3 regions of the Paucidesulfovibrio longus DSM 6739 genome follow, and region 2 is predicted to be linked to each of the others. Evidence: predicted binding sites of a transcription regulator. Region 2 holds the regulator's gene; each other region holds the start of a gene.
The links. The regulator sigma-54, encoded in region 2, starts transcription at its own class of promoters, with help from an activator protein. The targets are predictions, from matches to a motif close to CTGGCACGGNNNNTGCTT.
Positions count from the first base shown of each region.

Region 1: G452_RS20875 (YeiH family protein) is a predicted target of sigma-54. The motif match lies at 3,225-3,242, and genes of this name have one in related genera.
Region 3: G452_RS18740 (VgrG-related protein) is a predicted target of sigma-54. The motif match lies at 2,025-2,042, and genes of this name have one in related genera.

Region 1 is NZ_ATVA01000018.1:156,850-163,827, reverse strand. Features, by position in the region: gene G452_RS0116360 (bestrophin family protein) at 1-184, opposite strand, end outside; gene G452_RS0116355 (hypothetical protein) at 199-798, opposite strand; gene G452_RS0116350 (universal stress protein) at 795-1,238, opposite strand; gene G452_RS0116345 (hypothetical protein) at 1,335-1,514, opposite strand; gene G452_RS20875 (YeiH family protein) at 1,525-3,165, opposite strand; gene G452_RS0116335 (c-type heme family protein) at 3,429-5,873, shown strand; gene G452_RS0116330 (sigma-54-dependent transcriptional regulator) at 5,870-6,978, shown strand, end outside.
Region 2 is NZ_ATVA01000016.1:318,947-325,924, reverse strand. Features, by position in the region: gene G452_RS0114405 (KdsC family phosphatase) at 1-378, shown strand, start outside; gene lptC (LPS export ABC transporter periplasmic protein LptC) at 375-1,007, shown strand; gene lptA (lipopolysaccharide transport periplasmic protein LptA) at 1,016-2,023, shown strand; gene lptB (LPS export ABC transporter ATP-binding protein) at 2,027-2,749, shown strand; gene rpoN (RNA polymerase factor sigma-54) at 2,992-4,413, shown strand; gene hpf (ribosome hibernation-promoting factor, HPF/YfiA family) at 4,452-4,988, shown strand; gene G452_RS0114375 (PTS sugar transporter subunit IIA) at 4,990-5,439, shown strand; gene rapZ (RNase adapter RapZ) at 5,452-6,333, shown strand; gene G452_RS0114365 (PTS sugar transporter subunit IIA) at 6,336-6,788, shown strand; gene G452_RS0114360 (PTS sugar transporter subunit IIB) at 6,785-6,978, shown strand, end outside.
Region 3 is NZ_ATVA01000013.1:411,297-418,274, reverse strand. Features, by position in the region: gene G452_RS18745 (tetratricopeptide repeat protein) at 1-23, shown strand, start outside; gene gpmA (2,3-diphosphoglycerate-dependent phosphoglycerate mutase) at 59-808, shown strand; gene mutY (A/G-specific adenine glycosylase) at 872-1,993, shown strand; gene G452_RS18740 (VgrG-related protein) at 2,095-3,051, shown strand; gene G452_RS0109080 (NFACT RNA binding domain-containing protein) at 3,138-4,688, opposite strand; gene dksA (RNA polymerase-binding protein DksA) at 4,710-5,072, opposite strand; tRNA gene G452_RS0109070 (tRNA-Gly) at 5,279-5,353, shown strand; gene G452_RS0109065 (nitroreductase family protein) at 5,502-6,314, opposite strand; gene G452_RS18735 (hypothetical protein) at 6,547-6,978, shown strand, end outside.

The DNA of each region.
Region 1 (6,978 bases), on a different contig from region 2:
CGGGGGAGGACCAGTCGATGTCCAGCCACCAGTCCCCGGCCTCGTCGTAGACGACGCGCAAAAACAGGCCGGGCCAGCCCTGGGTCAGTCCGATGTATTGATACAGCAGCATGAGCATGGAGCCGATGTAGAACAAGGCTCCCGTTGCCACGAAGAAATGCCGGAACCAGTTGCGAAGGCTCATTGTTCCCCCTTGGACTACTTGGCGAAGAAATTGAAATAGGCTGTCAGCACCACGACGATCAGCAGCAGCTCCAGCAGCGTGAACTTGAAGATGAAGGAGCAGATGCGCCGCTGGGTCGGGTTCATGGTCAGCATGACCTTGTCCATGAACAGACGCCAGAACCGATGCTTCAGTCCGTCCGACTCGAAGAGCCGGTAGTATTCGCGCAGGCTCGGCAGCCAATACTGCACGGTGCGCTGGGCCTGGGCCGGAAGCAGTCCCGCGTCGCCCCGGCTCCGCTCGTGCTCCCAGCGCAGGGCCGTGTTCGCCCCGCCCTCGCGGGACTCGGCCTCCAGCACGAGACCGGCCGAGGGAAAGCGGGCCGTCCAGCCCCCCTCGCGGACGGAAATTTCAGGATCCGCGACGATGCGGGCCTCCACGAGAACGTCTTCCACGTTCCAGGCCGGGCCGCTGCCGGGTTCCATGTTCCAGTGCGGATTCAGCCGCAGCAGCGTCATGGGCTGAAGCCGCTCCCAGAAGCCCTGCCGCCAGGGCAATTCCAGGGAAATCCACTCGCCCCGGCGTCCCTGCGGGGCTTCGGACTCCGCCGCGAAATTCCGCGCGGCCGTGCTCACGGCGCCACCACCACGGGACACGGCAACTGCGGGTGCAGGCGCTTGTTGTCGAAGCGGGCGCGCCAGCCCGGCGCCTGCTTCTTCTGGTACGCGCCCATGACGATGAGGTCCGCGTCGATCTCGGCGGCCACCTCGCAGAGCACGTTTTCCGGCACGCCCACCCGGCGCACGAACGCGGGGTCCGCGCCTTCGAGCTTGACTTTCAGGCGGCTCCAGAGCGCCTGGATCTCGCTCTCGATCTCGCCTTCGACATACTCGGCGAAACGGTTCCGCGAGGTGGACGTGTTCAGCCAGTCGTCGCCGGTCATGTGCTTCCAGTCCTCGTTGATGACGGAAAGCACGGTCAGCCGCGCGCCGAAGCGCCCGGCCCATTCCAGGGCGAGGTCTTCGGCCTTTTGCGCTCCGGGGGTTCCGTGGGTGGCCAGTAGGATGTGCCGCATTCGCTCGCTCCGATGAAATATTCTGCCGCTGGTGTTCCGGAAAATGCGGGGGACGGATTCTCCGCCCCCCGCGCAATCACTTCTCTTGCTTGTCCCCTAGGCCATCCACTTGGTGAAGAGCAGGGTCACGAAGGTCACGATCAGCACCAGGACGAGGGCGGTGAGGTCTTCGTTCCGCTCGGAGGCGAAAACGGACAGGGCGCGCTCCTCGTTCTCCTGCTGGTCCGCTTCGGGCTTCGGAGGGACAGGGCAATTGGTATCGACGTTCGGTTCCATATCTTTCTCCTTACTTCAGCACGACGTCCTTGACGAAGTACATGACCACGATGAAGGACAGGGTGGCCTTGGCCACTCCGGAGATGGCCCCCATGACCAGGGGCCAGCCGCCGGCCTGGGCCAGGGACTTCTTGGTGATCTGCATGCCCAGGCCGATGAGGCCGTAGGCGAAGAACCAGATCATGGCGTCGGTCAGGGTCACGATGGTCTTGGACTTCTTGTGGACCTGCTTGATGGCGTGGCCCACGGCGCTCTTGACGTCCTTGCCCAGGGTGATCTCGCCGCCCTTGTCGCGGGCGAGCATGGACTCCAAAGCGTTCATGCGGTGGCGGGCCGTGGTGTCGAACTTGACCTTGTCGTCGCGCTCGTCGAATTCGCCGGCGATCTGGCGCTGCTTGACGAGGTCGGCGAAGGCGGCCTGTTCCTCTTCATTCAGGCCGGGAATGCCGGCGGCCAGGGCCGCGGCCAGCATGTCGTGCTCCTCGGGGGTGATCTCGGTGCGCTTGTTGTAGCTGAAGTCGAGATACTTGCCCTTGTAGTGATCCGGCGGGCTGAAGAGGCCGAAGGAGGACATCAGGAAGAGCAGCAGGAAGCCGAGGATGAAGAGCGGGAACTTGTCCACGACCACTTCCTTGAAGGTCAGCTTCTGGCCGCCGCTGCGCCCGTACCACGTGGCCAGCACCAGCACGATGATGGGCAGGAAGAGCACGCGGGTGATGTTGAAGATCTCGCCGACCTTCAGGGTCTTGATGTCCACGGAGTTGAAGGCCAGACAGGCGGCCGCGACCTGCGCGGAGTTGAGGATGCCCGTTCCGGCCCAGGCGCCGAACTGCGTGGGGTTCATGCCCACGATCTTGCCGATGGTCGGGAAGGCGAACATGCAGAGGATGCCGAAGCCCAGGATGGTGCCGATGGTGTAGGCCATCTCGGAGCACTTGGCCTTGACCACCGGGGCGCAGGCCACCGTGGCGGAAACGCCGCAAACGCCCATGCCCGCGGAGAGCACGCCGGTCATGGACTTGGGCTGCTTGAAGAGCTTGCCCAGGAAGAGCACCAAAAAGACCGTGCCGAGGACGAAAAAGCCGATCATCCAGACGGAGACCATGCCCAGCTTGGCCAGCTCCGCAAAGGAGTACCGCGCGCCGAGCAGGATGACGCCCATCTTGAGCACGAAGCGGGCGGTCTTCACGCCGGAGGCCGCGAAGGCCGGAATGCCCCAGCTGTTGGTGATCACGATGCCCACGAGGATGCCGAGCACCACGTAGTTGAGGTTGAGCACGTGGAAGATGGAGAAGCCCAGGGCGGGCTCCAGCCCCTTGCTGGCGATGTCCACCACCGGCTCCAGGAACCAGCGGATGCCCATGGCCAGAACCATGATGAAGATGATCCCCGGAATGGTCTCGAGCACGAAGGTGTCGAGGTTGCTCAGGGGCTTGTTCATCCTTCCCTGGCGAAGCAGCGCGACCGCGAGCCCGATGCCGCCGAAGGTGAAGCTGAGTATTTCCATCATGTCGATGGATTTGTGCGTGTGCAGTGCCTTGAACATGCCTTCGAATACGCCGGATGCAACGAGCGCTCCGTAGAGCAGCAGCAATCCGCTGAGAACCAGCAGGGGGACGTTGCTCGGACGGCTGACGTCGGTATGCGCCATACCTCCTCTCCTTCTTTCGGGTTGATGAATAAATGCGGATCCAACGAACGCAGCTGTTTAGGCAAGACGCGTGCCAGGATTCGACGACTCTTCATCCTCCCGAAAACAAAGGCGATTGCACCAGCACCGCTTCCTCCGGCTGCAAACCCAGGTTTGCAGTCCTGTCGTCGGGTATGCACCTTTGCGGGCCGCCTTGCGCTGCACGCCGCTTCTCGCGTATCCAGGCGAAAGCGATCCGCGCGACGCGCGGGAAAAGGAGCGGCATGTCCCGAATTCTCCCCCAGCGGCTCCAGGCCAAATTCCTCTTGGGCCTGGGGGCCATTGTCTGCGTGCTCGGCGCGTTCTTCGCGGCCAGCCTCTATTTCCATCTCAATTCCCTGCTGGAGACGCAGGTGCAGGAGAAGGCGGACCTCGTGCTGGCCCAGGTGGACGCGGTGCAGTCCTATGTCCGCGAGAAGCTGCGACCCAAGATGTACGCGATCCTGGACGACCAGTTCGTCATCGAGGCCATGAGCACCTCCTACGTCTCGCGCGCGGTCATGGACCGCCTGAACGTCAACGACGTGGAATACCACTACCGCCGCGTGGCCGAGAACGCCCGCAATCCCAAGTCCGAAGTCGCCGGACAGGAGCGCGAGGTGCTGCGGTTCTTCCGCGAAAACCCGGACGCGAAATATTGGACCGGGCGCAGGCGCATCGACGGGCAGGAACACTACGTCAAGGCGCGCCCCGTGGTCTTCAAGTCCTCCTGCCTGCACTGCCACGGCGTGCCGTCCGACTCCCCGCCGGAGCTGCTGGAGCGCTACGGCAGCGAGCGCGGCTTCGGCCACAAGGCCGGGGCCATCGACGGCATCGTTCTCGTGGGCGTGCCCGTGGAGCGCGCCGTGGCCAAGATCCGCGAAGCCACGGTGGGCTACGTCGGGCTTTATGCCACGGGCGGGCTGCTCTTCTTCACGGTCATCCAGTTCTTCTTCAACCGCCTCGTGATCCACAACCTCCGGCGGCTTACGGACAAGTTCAAGACCCTGTTCCAGGACCAGGCCGAGATCACCGTGCTGGAAAAGCTCGGCAACGAGGACGAGATCGACGAGATCGTGCAGGGCATGGAAGAGCTGGGCGACCATCTGCATTCGGTGCAGCAGCAGCTCAAGGCCCATTCCGACAACCTGGAGCAGATGGTCGAGGAGCGCACCTGCGAGCTGAAGCACGAGGCGGACGAACGCCGGGCCGACGTGCGCCTCTTCGTGCAGCTGCTCGACGGCCTGAACCGCAGCAGCTCGCGCCGCGAGCTTTGGCGCTTCGCCCTGCCCCTGGTGGGCCGCCGCTTCGGCGCGCTGGAGGCGGGCTTCGCCTGCATGCTGACCCAGACCACCTATTATTCCTGGCCCGTGGCCGACAAGCGGCCGGAGATGCCGGACAACTGGAAGTCGATCATGATGGACGCGCAGCCCCGTTTCGACGAGGACCGCGCCTTCATCCCCGTGACCTCCAGCGATGCCTCGGCCGAGGGCCTGCTCGTGCTGACCTGGCCCGCCGGAACCGTGCTCAAGGAGCAGGACCGCGACGTGCTCCGGGCCCTCGGCCAGCAGCTCGGCATCGCCATGGAAAACCTCACGGTGCTCCACAACCTGCTGCGCCAGAAGGACATGCTCCAGGCGGTCTTCGAGGGCATCAGCGACCCGCTGCTGCTCATGGACGCGGCCTGCGGCGTGGTCCTGGCCAACGAGGCCGCGCGCAGCCTGGCCGACACGTTCGGGATGCAGCGGCGGCACGACCTGGCCCCGCTGTTCATGCCGGGCGGCGTCCTGGAAAGCTGCCCCCTCCGGGAGACCATGCTCCAGGGCCAGCCCCAGGCCCGCGAGGCGCGCACCGCGGACAACCGCTCCTTCTCCATCAACATCTATCCCGTGACCGTGGCCGAATCCGAAGACGTGCAGGGCCGCATCGTGGTCTACATCCGCGAGGTGACGCAGGAAAAGCGGATGCTTTCCACCATGCAGCGCAGCGAGAAGCTGGCCACGGTGGGCCGCCTCGCCGCAGGACTCGCCCACGAGATCAACAACCCCCTGGGCGTGATCAAATGCTACGGGGAGCTGCTGCGCGGCAGCGTGACGGACCCGGAACAGCTCGAAGACGTGCGCGTGATCCTCAAGCATGCGGGCCAGGCCCAGAACGTGCTCCAGGAGCTGCTCAACTTCGCGCGGCCCAAGCAGACCGCCCCTGTTTCGCTCGACCTCGCGGCCATGGTCGGGGATGCGGTCAAGGTCTTCCAGGTCCAGGCCGAAAAGCGCGGCGTGCTGGTCGAGGTGGACAGCGAGCCGGACCTGCCGCGTTTCGTGGCCAACCCGCAACACCTGGAGCAGATCCTGGCCAACCTCTTCAGCAACGCCCTGGACGCCGTGGCCCCGGAAACCGGACGCATCCACGTCGGCGTGGGCCGGGGCCGGGGCGAGGACGGCGTCGTGCTGCGCGTCGCGGACAACGGACCCGGCATTTCCGAGGAACACCTGCGCAGGCTCTTCGACCCCTTCTTCACCACCAAGGAAATGGGCAAGGGCACGGGCCTCGGCCTGGCCGTGGTCTACGGACTCGTGGCAGAGATGGGCGGCCGCATCGAGGTTGAAAACAAAGGCGGCGCCGTGTTCACGATCCATCTGCCCGGCGAGGCCCCGCAGCCCAACTCCCCCTCTTCGCAAGGAGCATCATGAGCGACCCTCTCGGCATCCTGATCGTGGACGACGAACCCGACTTCGCCCGGGGCATCCAGCGGCTGCTGGGCAAGCAGTTCCCGCAGGAGCATATCCGCACGGCCCAGTCCGGGGCCGAGGCCCTGGAAATCATGGCCGCCGAGCCCTGCGGCGTATTGCTCACGGACCTCTCCATGCCCGGCATGGACGGCGTGGCCCTGCTGCGGCTCGTGCTGGAGGATTGGCCGCGCGCCAGCGTGCTGCTGCTCACGGCCTACGGCACGGTGCAGACGGCGGTGGAGGCGCTCAAGTCCGGGGCCTACGATTTCCTGACCAAGCCCGTGGAGCCGGACGCGCTGTTCACCTCGGTGCAGCGCGGCCTGGAACGCAGCCGGCTCCTGGGTGAGAACGCGCGGCTGCGCGGGCTGCTGGCCCGGCAGGAGGGCGCGCCGGAACTCATCGGCGAGAGCCCGGCCATGCGCAGGCTCAAGGAGGCCACCGCCGCCGTGGCCGAATCGGACTACACCGTGCTCGTGCGCGGCGAGTCCGGCACGGGCAAGGAACTGGTCTCCCGCACCATCCACCGCCTCAGCCCGCGCAACGACCGCCCCATGCTCACGGTGAACTGCCCGGCCATCCCGGAGCAACTGCTCGAGAGCGAACTCTTCGGCCACGTCAAGGGCGCGTTCACCGGGGCGGACCGCGACCGCAAGGGCATCTTCGTCAACGCGCGCGGCGGCACCCTGCTCCTGGACGAAATCGGCGACATCCCCCTCTCGCTCCAGACCAAGCTGCTGCGCTGCCTTCAGGAAGGAGAAATCCGGCCCGTGGGCTCCAGCCGCAACGTGCGGGTGGACGTGCGCATCATCGCCAGCACGAACCAGGATCTGGAAGCCCGCATCCGCGACAAGTCCTTCCGGGAGGATCTCTACTACCGGCTCAACGTCCTCAGCGTGACCGTGCCGCCCCTGCGCGAGCGCACCGAGGACATTCCCCTGCTCAGCCGCCACTTCCTGGCGCGGGCCTGCGCGGAGATGAACCGCTCCTGCAAGGAAATCGCGCCGGAAGCCCTGGCCTATCTCGCCGGGCGGGAATGGCCGGGAAACGTGCGCGAACTCCAGAACTT
Region 2 (6,978 bases):
CAGCAGGCAGGGTTGCAAATCGCAGTCATCACGGGCCTGAATCACGGCGCAGTCGAATCTCGCGTTCGCGAACTGGGCATCGTCGAATACCATGCCGGACACCTGGACAAGGTTCCGCTCATGCGCGGCATTCTCGACCGCATGGAACTAGACTGGAACGAAGCCGCCTATCTCGGCGACGATTGGGTGGACGCCGCGATCATGCGCCGCGTTGGTCTGCCCATGGCGGTTCCCAACGCCCGGCCCAAAGTGCTGGGCTTGGCAGCATGGGTTGCTTCGGTTCCCGGCGGGCACGGCGCCGTGCGGGAGGCGATTGAATTTCTGCTTGATTGTCGCGGCCAGCTCGACGAGCAGTGGCGGAGGTGGGCCGGAGCATGAGATTTCGAGTCCTTCTGGCCTGGATAATGGTTTTCGGTTTCGGCGTGCTCATCGGCGTGGCCTTGTTCCACAAGGACGAAGAGCCGGTTCAGCAAATCAAGGAAGCCAGGCTGGAAGAGGAAATCACTCCGGAACGCATTGAAAAGACCGACATGGACGTTTTCAGCGCGGACATCTTCGCTGACGACATCGAACTCGTCCAGGGCGTCGACGGGCGGATCGACTGGCGGGTCAAGGCCAAGGGCGCTGAATACAGTCAGACGAAAAACTCCGTGACCATCATCGCCCCGCAGCTTTCCGCATATCTCGGTGAGGATCGCAACGAGCTGTTCATCCGCGCGGACATGGGCGAAGTGGACCAGCGGGCCGACAACTTCCGCCTCTGGGAAAACGTCACGGGTCGATATGGCCTCTTTGCGGTCAAGGCCGATGAATTCGACTACATCGGCGCCATGGAAAAGGTCTATCTGAAGGGCAGGGTGGTCATCCGCCGGGGAGATATCTCCATCAGCGCCACAGCCATCGAGATCGACACCAAGACGCGCCTTCTTGTGGCGGCGGGAGGCGTCGAAGCCTTGTTCACTCCCGAATCTCTGGAAGACGTGAAGCTGCCCGGAAAGGAACAGTAGGAGCCGAAATGCAGAGCAGACGAAAAGCCATTGCCGCCGCCTTGATCCTGGCAGCCATCTGCTGGGCCGCTCCGGCCTTGACTCTTCCCGCACAGGCGGCGGATGCCTGGGGGGAAATCCGCGAGGCGACGCGCAACCTCAATATACGCGCGAAACGGGATTATAAGTCCGAACACGTGCGGACGCTGAAAAAAGGCGACCGGGTCAAGGTCGATTTCCTCAAGGACGGCTGGTATGCGGTTTTTCCCCTGGACGCATCCGAACGAAAACTGTCCCAGGCTATCGGCTTCAGCAAATCCAAATACCTGAAATTCGTTTCCAAGCCTTCCGCGCCGGAACCTGTCGTTGAACCCGCTGCAGAGCCTGTGGCCGCAACCAATCCGGACACGGCGGATGTGCCGGAGCCCGCACCCGTTCAAGCCCCTGCCGTAGAGCCGGAACAGACTCTCGGCGCGGACCAGGCTCGGCCGGACGAAACCTCCGTGTCTGCCAAAACGGATGCCCTGCCAGTGCGGCCCGATCCGGGACAGGGACAGAAAGTCGTGGCCGAAGTGGAGCAGCGCCCCGAAGACCTGCCGCAGCGTCCGGCCTCTTCAGGTAAGCCCCCCGTACGCATCACCGCGGACAAGCTGACCTACGACGACAAGCACCGTACCGTGTCCTTCACCGGCAATGTCGAGGCCGTGCATGAGGAGCTCAATCTCTGGGCCAACGAACTGACGGCGTATTTCGACAAGACGGGCAAACCCGGAGAAGAGATCGACCGCATCGTCGCTTCCGGCGGAGTGCGCATGCAGCGGGGCAGCACCGAGGGAACGAGCGATTCCGTGACCTACATGGTCAAGGAGAACCTTCTGCTCATGGAAGGCAATCCCGTCATCCGGGACGGCAAGAACAAGGTCACCGGAAAGGTCATCAAGTTCTACGTCAAGGAAAACCGCAGCGAGGTGGTGGGCGGCGGCGGCAAACGCGTGGAGGCGATTCTCTTCGCCCCGGAAACGCTGGAGGCTCCCTAGCTCATGCCGAGCCTTTCCGCATCCGGCCTCTGCAAGCGTTACGGCAAGCGCGAAGTGGTCCACGGCGTGGACGTTTTCCTGAAACGCCGCGAAGTGGTCGGCCTGCTCGGCCCCAACGGCGCGGGAAAGACCACGACGTTTTACATGCTTGCGGGCATCGTCAAGCCCAATGCGGGCGTGGTTCGATTCGGGGAAAAGGAAATCACGCATCTGCCCCTGCACGAACGGGCACGCATGGGACTTTCCTATCTTCCGCAGGAAAGTTCCGTATTCCGAAAGCTGACCGTGCTCGAAAATCTGATGATCATCCTGGAGCAGACGTCCTACAATCGGGAAAAACGACGCCAGCGCGCCCGCGAGTTGATGCGCATGTTCAACATCACCAAGCTCGCGCACCAAAAGGCCATGTATCTTTCGGGCGGCGAACGGAGACGGCTCGAAATCGCCCGCGCGTTGATCATGAATCCCAAATATATCCTTCTTGACGAGCCGTTCGCGGGCATCGATCCCATCGCCGTGATCGACATTCAGGAAATCATATCCATTTTGAAAAAACTGGGTCTCGGAATCCTCATCTCCGACCACAATGTCCGCGAAACCTTGAATATTTGCGATCGGGCCTATCTCGTCTACGAGGGCACGATCATCCTTGAAGGCAGTCCCCAGGAAATTGTCAAGGATTCCAAGGCGAGACAGGTCTACCTCGGCGAAAATTTCTGCCTCTGATCCGCAATTTCCTTCCCAATTGGCGATTTACAGCCCCCATGAAGGTTGGTACAGTTCTTTCATGGTGGCTGATTTCCGCCGTGTAAATCTGTATTTTCAATAGTTTAAGATGTAATTCTTGCGCCGCATCCAAAGCTGTGGCATAGTGAAAGCAGGAAAATAAACGAACGAGATGCAGAGAGACGTGGATTTGTTCAGGCAGTCTTGAGACTGCGGATCCGCACTCCGCCGCAGTGAGCGATATGGGACTGGAACTCAGACAACAACTCAAGCTTAGTCAGCAGCTTGTCATGACCCCGCAGTTGCAGCAGGCCATCAAGCTGTTGCAGCTCTCCCGGCTTGAGCTGCTGGAATCCGTTCAGCAGGAACTTCTGGAAAATCCATTCCTTGATGAAAAGGAAGGGGATGAGGACGCGCGTGCGGAGGAGACTCCGCGCGAGGAGGCCACCGCCGAGAAGCAGGCCCAGGACGAACTCATGCGCGACGCGGACTGGGAAAACTACATCGGAGAGTTTTCCAGCACGTCCAAGCAGTCGCAGAGCCGTGAAGCCGAAATTCCGGAGGAGGGGCTCTCCTTCGAGGCCCGCCTTGCCTCCAAGCCGTCGCTGGACGGCCACATCAACTGGCAGATGCGGCTTTCGAATTTCACGGAAGAAGAACTCGCCATCGGCGAGATCATCCTCGGCAACCTCGACGACCGAGGCTATCTCCAGGCCGATGTGAACGACATCCTCTCCCAGGTCGATGCCACTCCGGAAGCTGTCGAGAGCGTGCTGCACCGCATCCAGCGTCTCGATCCCGTGGGCGTGGCCGCCCGTTCCCCGCGCGAATGCCTGCTCGTGCAACTCGAAGTCTTCGGGTACGACGACCCCATTCTTTACTCGATCGTGGACGAACACCTCGAAGATCTGGAAAAGCGCCGCTACAAGCCCCTGGCTCGCAAATTCAAGATCGACATGGACGAGCTCAAGGCGTACCTTGATATCATCCAGAAGCTCGATCCCATGCCGGGCACCAGTTATTCGAGCACGGAGCCGCATTACGTCAGCCCGGACGTTTTCGTGTACAAGTACGGAGACGACTTCGTGATCGTGCTCAATGAGGACGGATTGCCGCGATTGACGCTGAATTCGTTTTATATGGACGATATCAAGTCCTGCAACAGCAAGGACAAGGAATATTTCCAGGAAAAGATGCGCTCCGCGGCCTGGCTGCTCAAGAGTCTCTACCAGCGCCAGCGCACCCTCTACAAGGTCATGGAGAGCATCGTCCGTTTTCAGAGGAGCTTTTTCGAGGAGGGCGTTTCCAGGCTGAAGCCGCTTATTCTCAAGGATGTGGCCGAGGACATCAGCATGCATGAATCCACGGTGAGCCGGATTACGACCAACAAGTACGTGTCCACACCGCACGGGATTTTCGAGTTGAAGTTCTTTTTCAACAGTGCGTTGGACCTCGGCGACGGAACGCAGGTCGGCTCGGAATCCGTCAAGGCGCTCATCAAGCAGTTCATCGGCGACGAGGATCCCAAGAGGCCGCTCAGCGACGAAGTCATAGGAGACATGCTCAAGGAAAAGCTGGATGTGAATATCGCGCGCAGGACGGTCGCCAAGTACCGTTCGGCCATGAATATTCCTTCCTCCTCAAAACGTAAGCAGATTCTTTGAACTTGCCCACTCAACCTCTATCTCAAGGAGGATTGTGTATGAACATCAGCTTCAACTTCAAGAACCTTGATCCCTCGCCGCATCTGAAGGATCACATCGAGAAGCGTTTCGATAAGATATCCAAGTTCATTCAGGACAGCGACGAGTCCGATCTCCAGGTCAACCTCGCCGTGGAAAAGACTCGCCAGAAGGCCGATGTGGTGCTCAACGCGGACAACATCCACATCTCCGCCTATGAGGAGTCGCCGGACATGTACGCCACGATTGATTCCGTGGTGGATAAGCTGGAATCCCAGCTGCGCAAGATCCGCGAGAAGATGAAGGACAGGCGGCGCAAGGCCCAGACCCGCGACGTGCGTATGGAGTATTTTTCGCTTTCCGAAGCGGGAGATGCTCCGACCATTACCGGCACGGACAACTACGAACCCAAGCCCATGTCTGTTGAAGAAGCGGCCATGCAGCTCGATTCGTTGCAGTTCGAGTTCCTCGTATTCCGCAACGCGGAAACCGAGGGAGTCAATGTCATCTACCGCCGTAAGGACGGCGACTACGGATTGATCGATCCCGGAAACTGAAATGAGATTAGGCGAGTATCTTGATACGGAACTGATATTGCCGGAGCTTGCCTCCGCCACCAAGGCGGAGGTGCTCCGGGAAATCGTGAGCGCAGTGAGCGACAGGATTCCGGAAATGGACGCGGAGGAGGCCCTCCGCGTCCTTCTTGACCGTGAAAGCCTGGGATCGACCGGCATCGGGGATGGCATTGCCATTCCGCACGGCAAGCTCGAATCCCTTGATCGCATCGTTGTCGCAGTGGCCCGCAGTACCCAGGGTGTCGATTTCGAGGCCCTTGATCACGCCCCCTGCCGGATCATCTTCCTGGTGATTGCCCCGGAACAGGTGGCGGGGCTTCATTTGCGCATTCTCGCGCACATTTCGCGACTGCTCAAAGATCCTGAATTCCGCAGGAACTTCTTGGAAGCGGACGGCGTGGAAGGGCTTCAACAACTCCTGCAGGGCACCTAGAAGGGCATCCGCTTGAAGAAAGACGTTTCTTTTCCCGTGATTGTCGTTACCGGGCTTTCTGGTGCGGGCAAGAGCACGGCTCTCAACGTCTTCGAAGATCTCGGTTTCTTCTGCGTGGACGGGCTTCCCGCAGGCATGCTTCCGAAGATGGTCGAACTTTTTCGCGGCATGGATAAGGACCATCGCGGTCTTGCCCTGGGCATGGACCTCCGACAGGTGGATTTCGTGGAAGAATGGGAACGCGCCTCCACCGAACTGGCCGCCATGGGCGTCAAGGTGCAGGTCGTGTTTTTGGAGACGCGCCAGGACAAGCTGCTCACCCGCTACGCCACCACGCGTCGGCTGCATCCGTTGGAAAGCAATTCCCTCGGCCTGGAACAGGCCCTGGAAAAGGAGCGCCAACTCCTGGGGCCGATCCGGACATCCGCCGATCTCGTCATCGACACCACGGGCTACTCCATCCACGATTTGCGGCGGATCATCCAGGAAAAATGGACGGCACTCGAAGACCCCGGTTCCAGCATGCGCGTCCACCTCTTGACGTTCGGATTCAAATACGGCGTGCCCATCGATGCGGATCTTGTTTTTGATCTCCGTTTCTTGCCAAATCCATATTTCGATGAGAAACTGCGGCCTCTTTCCGGAAAGGATCCCGAAATATCCGAATATGTGCTGGAAAGTGAAATAGGACGTTCCTTCAAGGAGCGTTTCGTCAATTTTCTTTGTTATCTCCTGCCGCTTTTTGCGCAGGAGGGGCGGTACAGGGTCACTGTGGCCCTGGGCTGCACGGGCGGGAGGCACCGTTCGGTCGCCACCGGGGAGATGCTCAACCGGGTGCTTAGAAAAGCGGGCTACGCCGTGACTCTTGAGCATCGCCACTACGAACTCGGATAGCCATGTCGAAATCGAAGCAGGGACAGCTTGTCGGCGTTGTGGTCGTGACGCATGGATCGTTCGGCGCAAGCCTTCTCGAAGCGGCCGAACTGGTCGTGGGGCCGCAGGAAAACGTCCGCGCTGTGGGCGTGCCTCAGGAATCGGCAGTGGACGAACTGGTCGTATCCATTCGCGATGCGGTCGAAAAATGCAGCAAGGGAAACGGGGTTCTTATCCTGACCGATCTTTTCGGCGGAACGCCCACGACTCTGAGCCTGTCGCTGCTGAAATCCTTTGAGCTGGAAGTCATTTCCGGCGTCAACATGCCCATGGTGGTCAAGGCCATTCAATCGCGGGAATTGCCGCTCGCGGAAATGGCGGCCCAGGTCAAATCCGCGGGACGACAGGGAATCGTGGTCGCCGGGGAAATGCTTGCGCGCCGCTCCGGCGCCGGTCGGCAGGGAAGCGGCTCATGAACTGGGTGCGGGTGGACAATCGCCTCGTCCACGGACAGGTCGTGGAGACGTGGTTGCCCTACACAGGGGCCACGACCATCATCGTCGCCAACGATAAGGTCGCCGAAGACATGTTGACCCAGCAGATCATGTCCCTGGCCATCCCGCAGACCATGAACGCCTCCTTCGTCCCCGTGCGCGATCTCCTGCA
Region 3 (6,978 bases), on a different contig from region 2:
CGAAACGGCAAGTTCAAAAATAGCGGGACGGTTCATCCTCCCGCGCAGGGGGATATTCATGCACAGTCTCGTATTGATCCGTCATGGCCAGAGCGCCTGGAATCTCGAAAACCGCTTCACGGGCTGGACCGACGTCGACCTCACGGAGCAGGGACGAAGCGAGGCGCGTTCCGGAGCGCTCAACCTTCGGGACGAAGGCCTTGATTTCGACATCTGCCATACCTCGGTGCTGAAACGGGCCATCCGGACCCTTTGGATCGTCCAGGAGGAAATGGACAGGCTCTGGCTCCCCGTGCGCAAGACCTGGCGACTGAACGAGCGGCACTACGGTGCGCTCCAGGGCTTGAACAAGGCGGAAACCGCAGCCAAGTACGGGGACGATCAGGTCTTCACCTGGCGGCGCAGTTTCGACGTGCCGCCGCCGGCCCTGGACGCTTCGGACGACCGCTGGCCCGGAAACGATCCCCGCTATGCCGACATTCCCCGCAACGAGTTGCCCCTGGGCGAAAGCCTGGAGATGACCATCGCCCGGACCATGCCCTATTGGTTCGAGGAGATCGTGCCGGACATCCGCGCCGGGAAACGGGTTCTCGTGGTCGCGCACGGCAATTCGCTTCGCGGGCTCGTCAAATATCTCGACGGCCTGGACAATGCGGCCATCACCAAGGTGAACATCCCGACGGGCGTTCCGCTGCTCTATGAGCTGGACGACGAATTGCGCGCGGTTTCCCGTCGCTACCTGGGCGATCCGGACGAGGTGGCTGCGGCGCAGGCTTCCGTGGCGGCCCAGGGAAAGGCCCGGACATAGGGCGGCGGCGCGCGGCGGCGGAGCGGTCTTGCTCCCGGACCGCTCAGGGCGTACACCGACGCCATGTCCTGCAACGAATTCTCTTTTCCGGAAATGGACGGACGGCTTTTTGCCGAGCAGCTTTGCGCCTGGTTCGAGCAACGCGGCCGGGATCTGCCCTGGCGTCGCAGCTATGCCCCCTACGAGGTCTGGATTTCCGAGATCATGGCGCAGCAGACCCAGATGGGCCGCGTGGTGGAATATTTCCAGCGTTGGATGAAGCGGTTTCCCGACGTGGAAAGTCTTGCAGCCGCGGGCGAAGACGAGGTGCTGAGGCTCTGGGAAGGGCTGGGGTATTACAGCAGGGCGCGCAATCTCCGCAAGGCCGCGCAGCACATGCTCAAGGAGGGCGGCTTTCCCTCTTCGCACGAGCGGGTGCTGTCCCTGCCCGGTGTCGGGCCCTACACGGCGGGCGCGATCATGAGCGTGGCCTTCAACGCACCTTACCCCGCTGTCGACGCCAATGTGGAGCGCGTATTCGCCCGGATCTACGACCTGGACAAACCCGTGAAGCTTTCCGCCAACCAGGCCTTTATCGAGGACAGGGCTCAGGCCTTGATCCCGGAGGGAAAAGCGCGCGTCTTCAATCAGGCGCTCATGGAACTGGGGGCGCTGATCTGCACGCCCAAGGGGCCGAAATGCCCGGAATGCCCGGTGCTGGAACATTGCCGAAGCCGCGCCCTGGGGCTTGAATCCGAGCGGCCCGTGCCGGGCAGGCGCCAGGAAACCGTGCACGTCACGGTGGCCACCGGAGCCTTGGTTCACAAGGGCCGCGTCTACATTCAGAAACGAAAGCCGGACGACGTTTGGCCGGGACTCTGGGAGTTTCCCGGCGGGGGCATCGAGAGCGGCGAGACTCCGGAAGAGGCGGTCGTGCGCGAATATGCCGAGGAAACGGATCTGGAGGTGGTTCCCGTGCATTCGTCCGGAGTGGTCAGATACAGCTACACCAAGTTCCGGGTGACCCTGCATTGCTTTTATCTTCGCCATGCCGGACGCGCCAAGACTCCCGCCTGCCACGAGGCCGTGGAGGGGATGTACGTGCTTCCCGAACGGCTTCAGGACTTCGCCTTCCCTGCGGGCCATCGTAAATTCATACGAATGTTGAGCGCTGATCCCGTCTTTTTTGGTCTTCTTTCTTCTTGATTTAATTGATATTATATAGCCATTCCCGCGCATGGCACGGATTCTGCTCAATCCTGGTGGGCACAGCCTTTTGTGTCCGGATTTTGACAGGGGGAGCCGACATGGCGGAAATGGACTATTCCCAACTGATGCAGGTTCTCGGAACGAGACCCGCCGCAGCCGTCCAGCGGCCTATGAGCGCGAAGCAGGCCGGGGATCTGGCGTTTCACACCCAGATGCAGATGGCCTTGAACCTTTTCAGCGATGGAAAGGAAAGTCAGGCCGGACAGTCGCATTTGATGGGCGGCTCGTTGATGAACGACGCGTTGATGATGGACGCGCTTTCGACCATATCCCGTTTGATCGGGGAAAACCCGCTGGAGCGCAGCCAGCCCATGAACGTGGTGCGCGCCAAGGTGCCCGAACCGCAAAAGAACGCTTTGGTGGCCGGAGCGCTTTCAGCCATGTTCGAATCCGGGGACAAGGGCGTGGAGGCCATCGGTTTCGACCGTGTGGGCGGAACGTCCTACGGTAAGTTCCAGATAGCCTCGCGCACGGGATCCATGCATGACTTCCTGAAGTTCCTCGACGAGCGGGCGCCGGAATGGTCCAAGCGGCTGCGCGCCGCAGGGCCTGCCAACACCGGAGGCACGCGCGGGGGAATGCCCCGCGAATGGAAGAAGATCGCCGAGGAGTCGCCGGAACGATTCGAGCTGTTGCAGCGCGAGTTCATTCGGGAGGATCATTACCAGCCTGCGCGGGAAAAGATCATCGCCCAGACCGGAATCGATGTGGACAAGCTGCCGCTGGCGGCGCGCGAGGTGCTCTGGAGCACGGCCGTGCAGCACGGCGCCACGGGAGCTGCGGAAATCTTCGGGCAGGCCATTGCCGGGCTGCACGCCAAGCCGGATAGCGGCGAGTTCGTGCACAAGCTCATCGACGAGGTCTACGACAACCGCAAGACCCAGTTCGGCTCTTCAAGCCGTCGGGTGCGCGCGAGCGTGCAGAGCCGCATGGATCATGAAAAGCGCATGGCTCTGGCCATGCTCGACACCGGAAGCGTGAACATGCTGGCCTGAGAATCCAAGGTCCAAGGTCGCCGAGACGTCAAAACGCCGTCCCGCATAACTGCGGGACGGCGTTTTGACGTTCGGGCGCAGGCGGGTCAGGCTTTGCGGGCGAGCTTCTGCTCCAGTTCCGGGTCGGGCCGCACCGCCAGCGTGCCCTGGACCTGATCCACGGCCACGGAACCGTGGTCCAGTCCCTTGATCTTGCGGATGTCCTTGACGAGCGCGTACATGACTTCCACTCTCCCGTCGCCTTTGAACGAACTCTTCAGAGCGCAGAGTTCCGCGGCTTGGAGCAGGGAGCGTTCCGGGACTTCCTGGGCCGGGTGGTCGCGTTTGAGAATCACATGCGAGCTGGGGCCGTCCTGGGCATGGAACCAGTAGTCGAAGGGACTCGCCGCCCGCGAGAGCATCTCGTGGTTGGCCTTCTTGTTCTTGCCGCGTGCAACGGCGAATCCGTCCTCGGTCGTGAAGAGGCTCACGGCGAGCCCCTGCCAGCGTTTGGGAAGCGGGGCGGGCGCGTCTGCCCCTTCCGTGCCGCCGTGCCGCCTTGGAGCCTGGCCGGGAGCCGGAGCGCCGCCTGCGTCCAGCCGGGCCAGCTCCTTGCCGAGTTCGTTGCGGCGGCGGGCGAGATGGACATACCCTCGTCTGCCCTTGTCCGCGAGGCGGAAGAGTCGTTCCATGTTTGCCGCAGGGGAAATTTGCGGGTCAAGCTCGATTTCCAGAGGGCCGAGTACCGGGTGTTCCAAGGTGATGCGTTCCGGAATCCGGTTTTGCTCTCCGTCATATCCGGTCAGCGTATAGAGGTTGGCCTTGAGGGCTTCGCCTTGCTCGCGCAGGGCGATCAGCCCGTCGAGCCGGGCTTTTTCCTGGTCGAGTCTTTCCAGAGCCTTGGCGATTTTTTTGCGTTGGCGTTTCAGCCGAACGAATTCCGGGCGTTCGGCCTGGTCTTCGAGGTCGGGAAAGAGGGTGCGCGCCCCCCAGGCTTCGGCGGCTTCCAGGGCGGTGTCGAAGGAAAGGTTGCGGCCAGGGGACGGCCAGACCAAGGGCATGCCCGGCCCTTCCTCCTCTTCCGGCGCATGGAAGCGGGAAGGGCGGTCGCCGCGGATCACCTGGAGATAGAGGTCGCGGGCGTCGTCGGGGTCAAGGCTGGCGAGCCGCTTGCGCAGCGGCGGCGAAATCTGGGGATACTCCCGCCAAATGTCCTTGTTCGCCATGACTTCGTCCGGTCCGGGCCATTCCGGTTCCGCGCCGAAGTCCGTGTCCGGCTCGTCGCAGACCCGCAGCCCTTCGCGCAGATCGAGGATCAGGCATCGCCCCGGGTTTTCCCGCGTGGTCGGGGCCAGTTCCAGCGCGAGACGCAGCGAGGGCCAGTCCGCGCGGCAGCCGATGATCCGGCGTCCGCCGAGGCGCTTGCGAAGCCACATGACGCGTGCGGGCGCGGTAAAGGGATTGGCCGGCTTCTGCGCCGAGAAAAAGAGAAGGCCCGCGATTTTCGCGGGCCGGAAAAGCAGATATCGAGCCGCATCCTTTCCGTCCAGGCGAAGCGTCCAGACGTTGTCGGCGGGGGCGTATATTTTTTCGATGCGCCGCCCCGCAAGCAGGATTCCGGCCTCGGCGGCCAGATGGCGGAAGAAGTTCGCCTCCATTGCGGCTGTCTCGAACCGGGGCTAGTCGCCCCGGACCTGTTCGTCCTCTTCCTGTTTGCTTTTGCACTGGATGCACAGCGTGGTCATGGGGCGGGCCTTGAGCCTGGGGGTGCCGATCTCGTCTCCGCATTCGGAGCAGATGCCGAAATCGCCGTCCTCGATGCGCTGCAGGGCCTGCTGGATTTTGCGGACGAGTTTGCGCTCGCGGTCGCGGATGCGCAGAGTGAAGGCGCGATCCGATTCAGCGGTGGCGCGGTCCGCAGGGTCGGCGTAGATTTCGCCGGACTCCGTCATGTCCTCGATGGTTTCCTGGCTCTTCTGCATGATGTCGTCGAGCAGGCCTTCGAGCACTTCGCGGAAATACTTGATATCGTTAGCTTCCATGTGAAAATACTCCTGCGGGGATGTCGGCTGCCCGATTGTTTCGGGTTGCCGCGCTCGAATGAAGTGTGTGGATATATCAGAAAAGTGCCAAAAGTAAAGCATATGAATATGCTTAATGAAACCAGGAAGTTTTACTCTGAGAAAAAGTTAAATCGAAGGGTTGACAGGTGAGGGCGGCACGAGTAAACAGAGTGTCCCTTGATTGAGCGGGAATAACTCAGTGGTAGAGTGCAACCTTGCCAAGGTTGAAGTCGCGGGTTCAAATCCCGTTTCCCGCTCCATGTTTCAGGCCGGCTTTCGAGTCGGCCTTTTCTTTTGCCCTGCGTCCGGCGTGCGCCTGGCTTTGATGTCGAGCCATGTGTGCCCTGCGGCGTCGGCGGTCCGCCGCAAGCACGAGGCCCCGCTTTCGCGGGGCCTTTGTCGTTCGAATCAGTCGATCCAGTCCACCTGGACGGGATTGCGGTCCGGGATCATATAATATCGGAATTTCGTGTAGCCGAGCATGAGCGCGCCGTAGATGCGGTTGCCCTGGGGAATGTTCAGCAGCTTGTCGATCTGGTCCGTGTATTCCACGGCGTTCATCAGAAATCCGGCCCAGCAGGCCCCCACGCCCTTGGAATGGCCCGCCAGTTCCAGATAGGTGCAGGCGATGGAGCAGTCCGCGGCGGGGCTTTCCCCGTCCACGGGCGCGTGGGCCACGGCCATGTGCGGCGCGTGCCGCAGCACCTTGTCGTCCTGATGGTCGCGCCAGGCCCGGATGACGCCCGGGAAGAGCTTCATTTTTTCCATCCATTCGACCACGCATTCCGTGAGCTGGTCGATGGTTTTGCGGTCGTTGACGATGACCCACCGAACCGGCTGGGCATTATGGGCCGAGGGGGCATAGCGGGCCACGTCGAGCATCCATTCGAGATCCTCGCGGGAGACCGGTTTCTTCTTGAAGGTGCGGACGGAGCGGCGCGACTTGAGGAACTGGGCTACCTGTTCCGGACCGGGCTGGAGCTCCTTGTCGAAGGGGATGCAGTTCTCAAGCCGGAGCATCTTCAGGTCGAGGGCCTGGGAAGGGCAGACCGAGACGCAGTGGCCGCAGGCGATGCAGTGCTTTTTGGCGGCGCGGCGCAGACGCGGGTAGCCATCGTCCCCGTAGTAGATCAAGTCGAAGGGACATTCCAGCTCGCAGATGCAGTCGCGATTGCATTTATCCCGATCGATCAGGATCAGGTCTTCGGCGTTTTTTGCCATTTTCTTCTCCTTGCTTCAGGCAAGCTTGTATCAAGGCCACTTCCGAGCGTCCACGAAAAGGTTTCGGCCTGCCCGGACATGACTGACGCAGCGCAATGCTCTGATTTGATTGGGATGTGATTAAAAAATGAATTTTGAAGGAGGCAGGCGGACATCCCGGCACAACCCCTGCACTGGATCGGGGGACTGCAAAAAATGCCCGCCGCGCTTCGCGGCCACTGGAGGAATCGCCATGAGCAAGGTCGCTGCTCCTTGTCATCTCAACAACGAAGAGGCTGCCGGCTTGATCGGTCCGGCTCCGCGCTGGCTGGACCAGGCCCCTTTGGTGGACGACCTTCGGATCCTCGGCGATCCCATGGTTCCTCTTTCCGCACAGTCTCTGATGAACGTCGCGGCAAAGTATTTTTTCGCCTTTGTCCATCCCGGCGCGCAGTCCAATCCGGTTCCGCCCTCGGCAATCGGGGCGCTGCTCGGCATGTTTGCGCGCTGCCGCAGCCTGAACGAGCCGGACGACGACATTGAAATCATGAACATGCTGCGGCGGTTCGCGCCGGCTTTGTCCCTGGCCGGGGAGCCCGAAACAGCGGCCCGCATGTTGCGCGCGCTGTTCGGTCAGCGCGTGGCCGAAACCGGGCGTTTTCTGGGGCTGGATCTCTATTCCGGT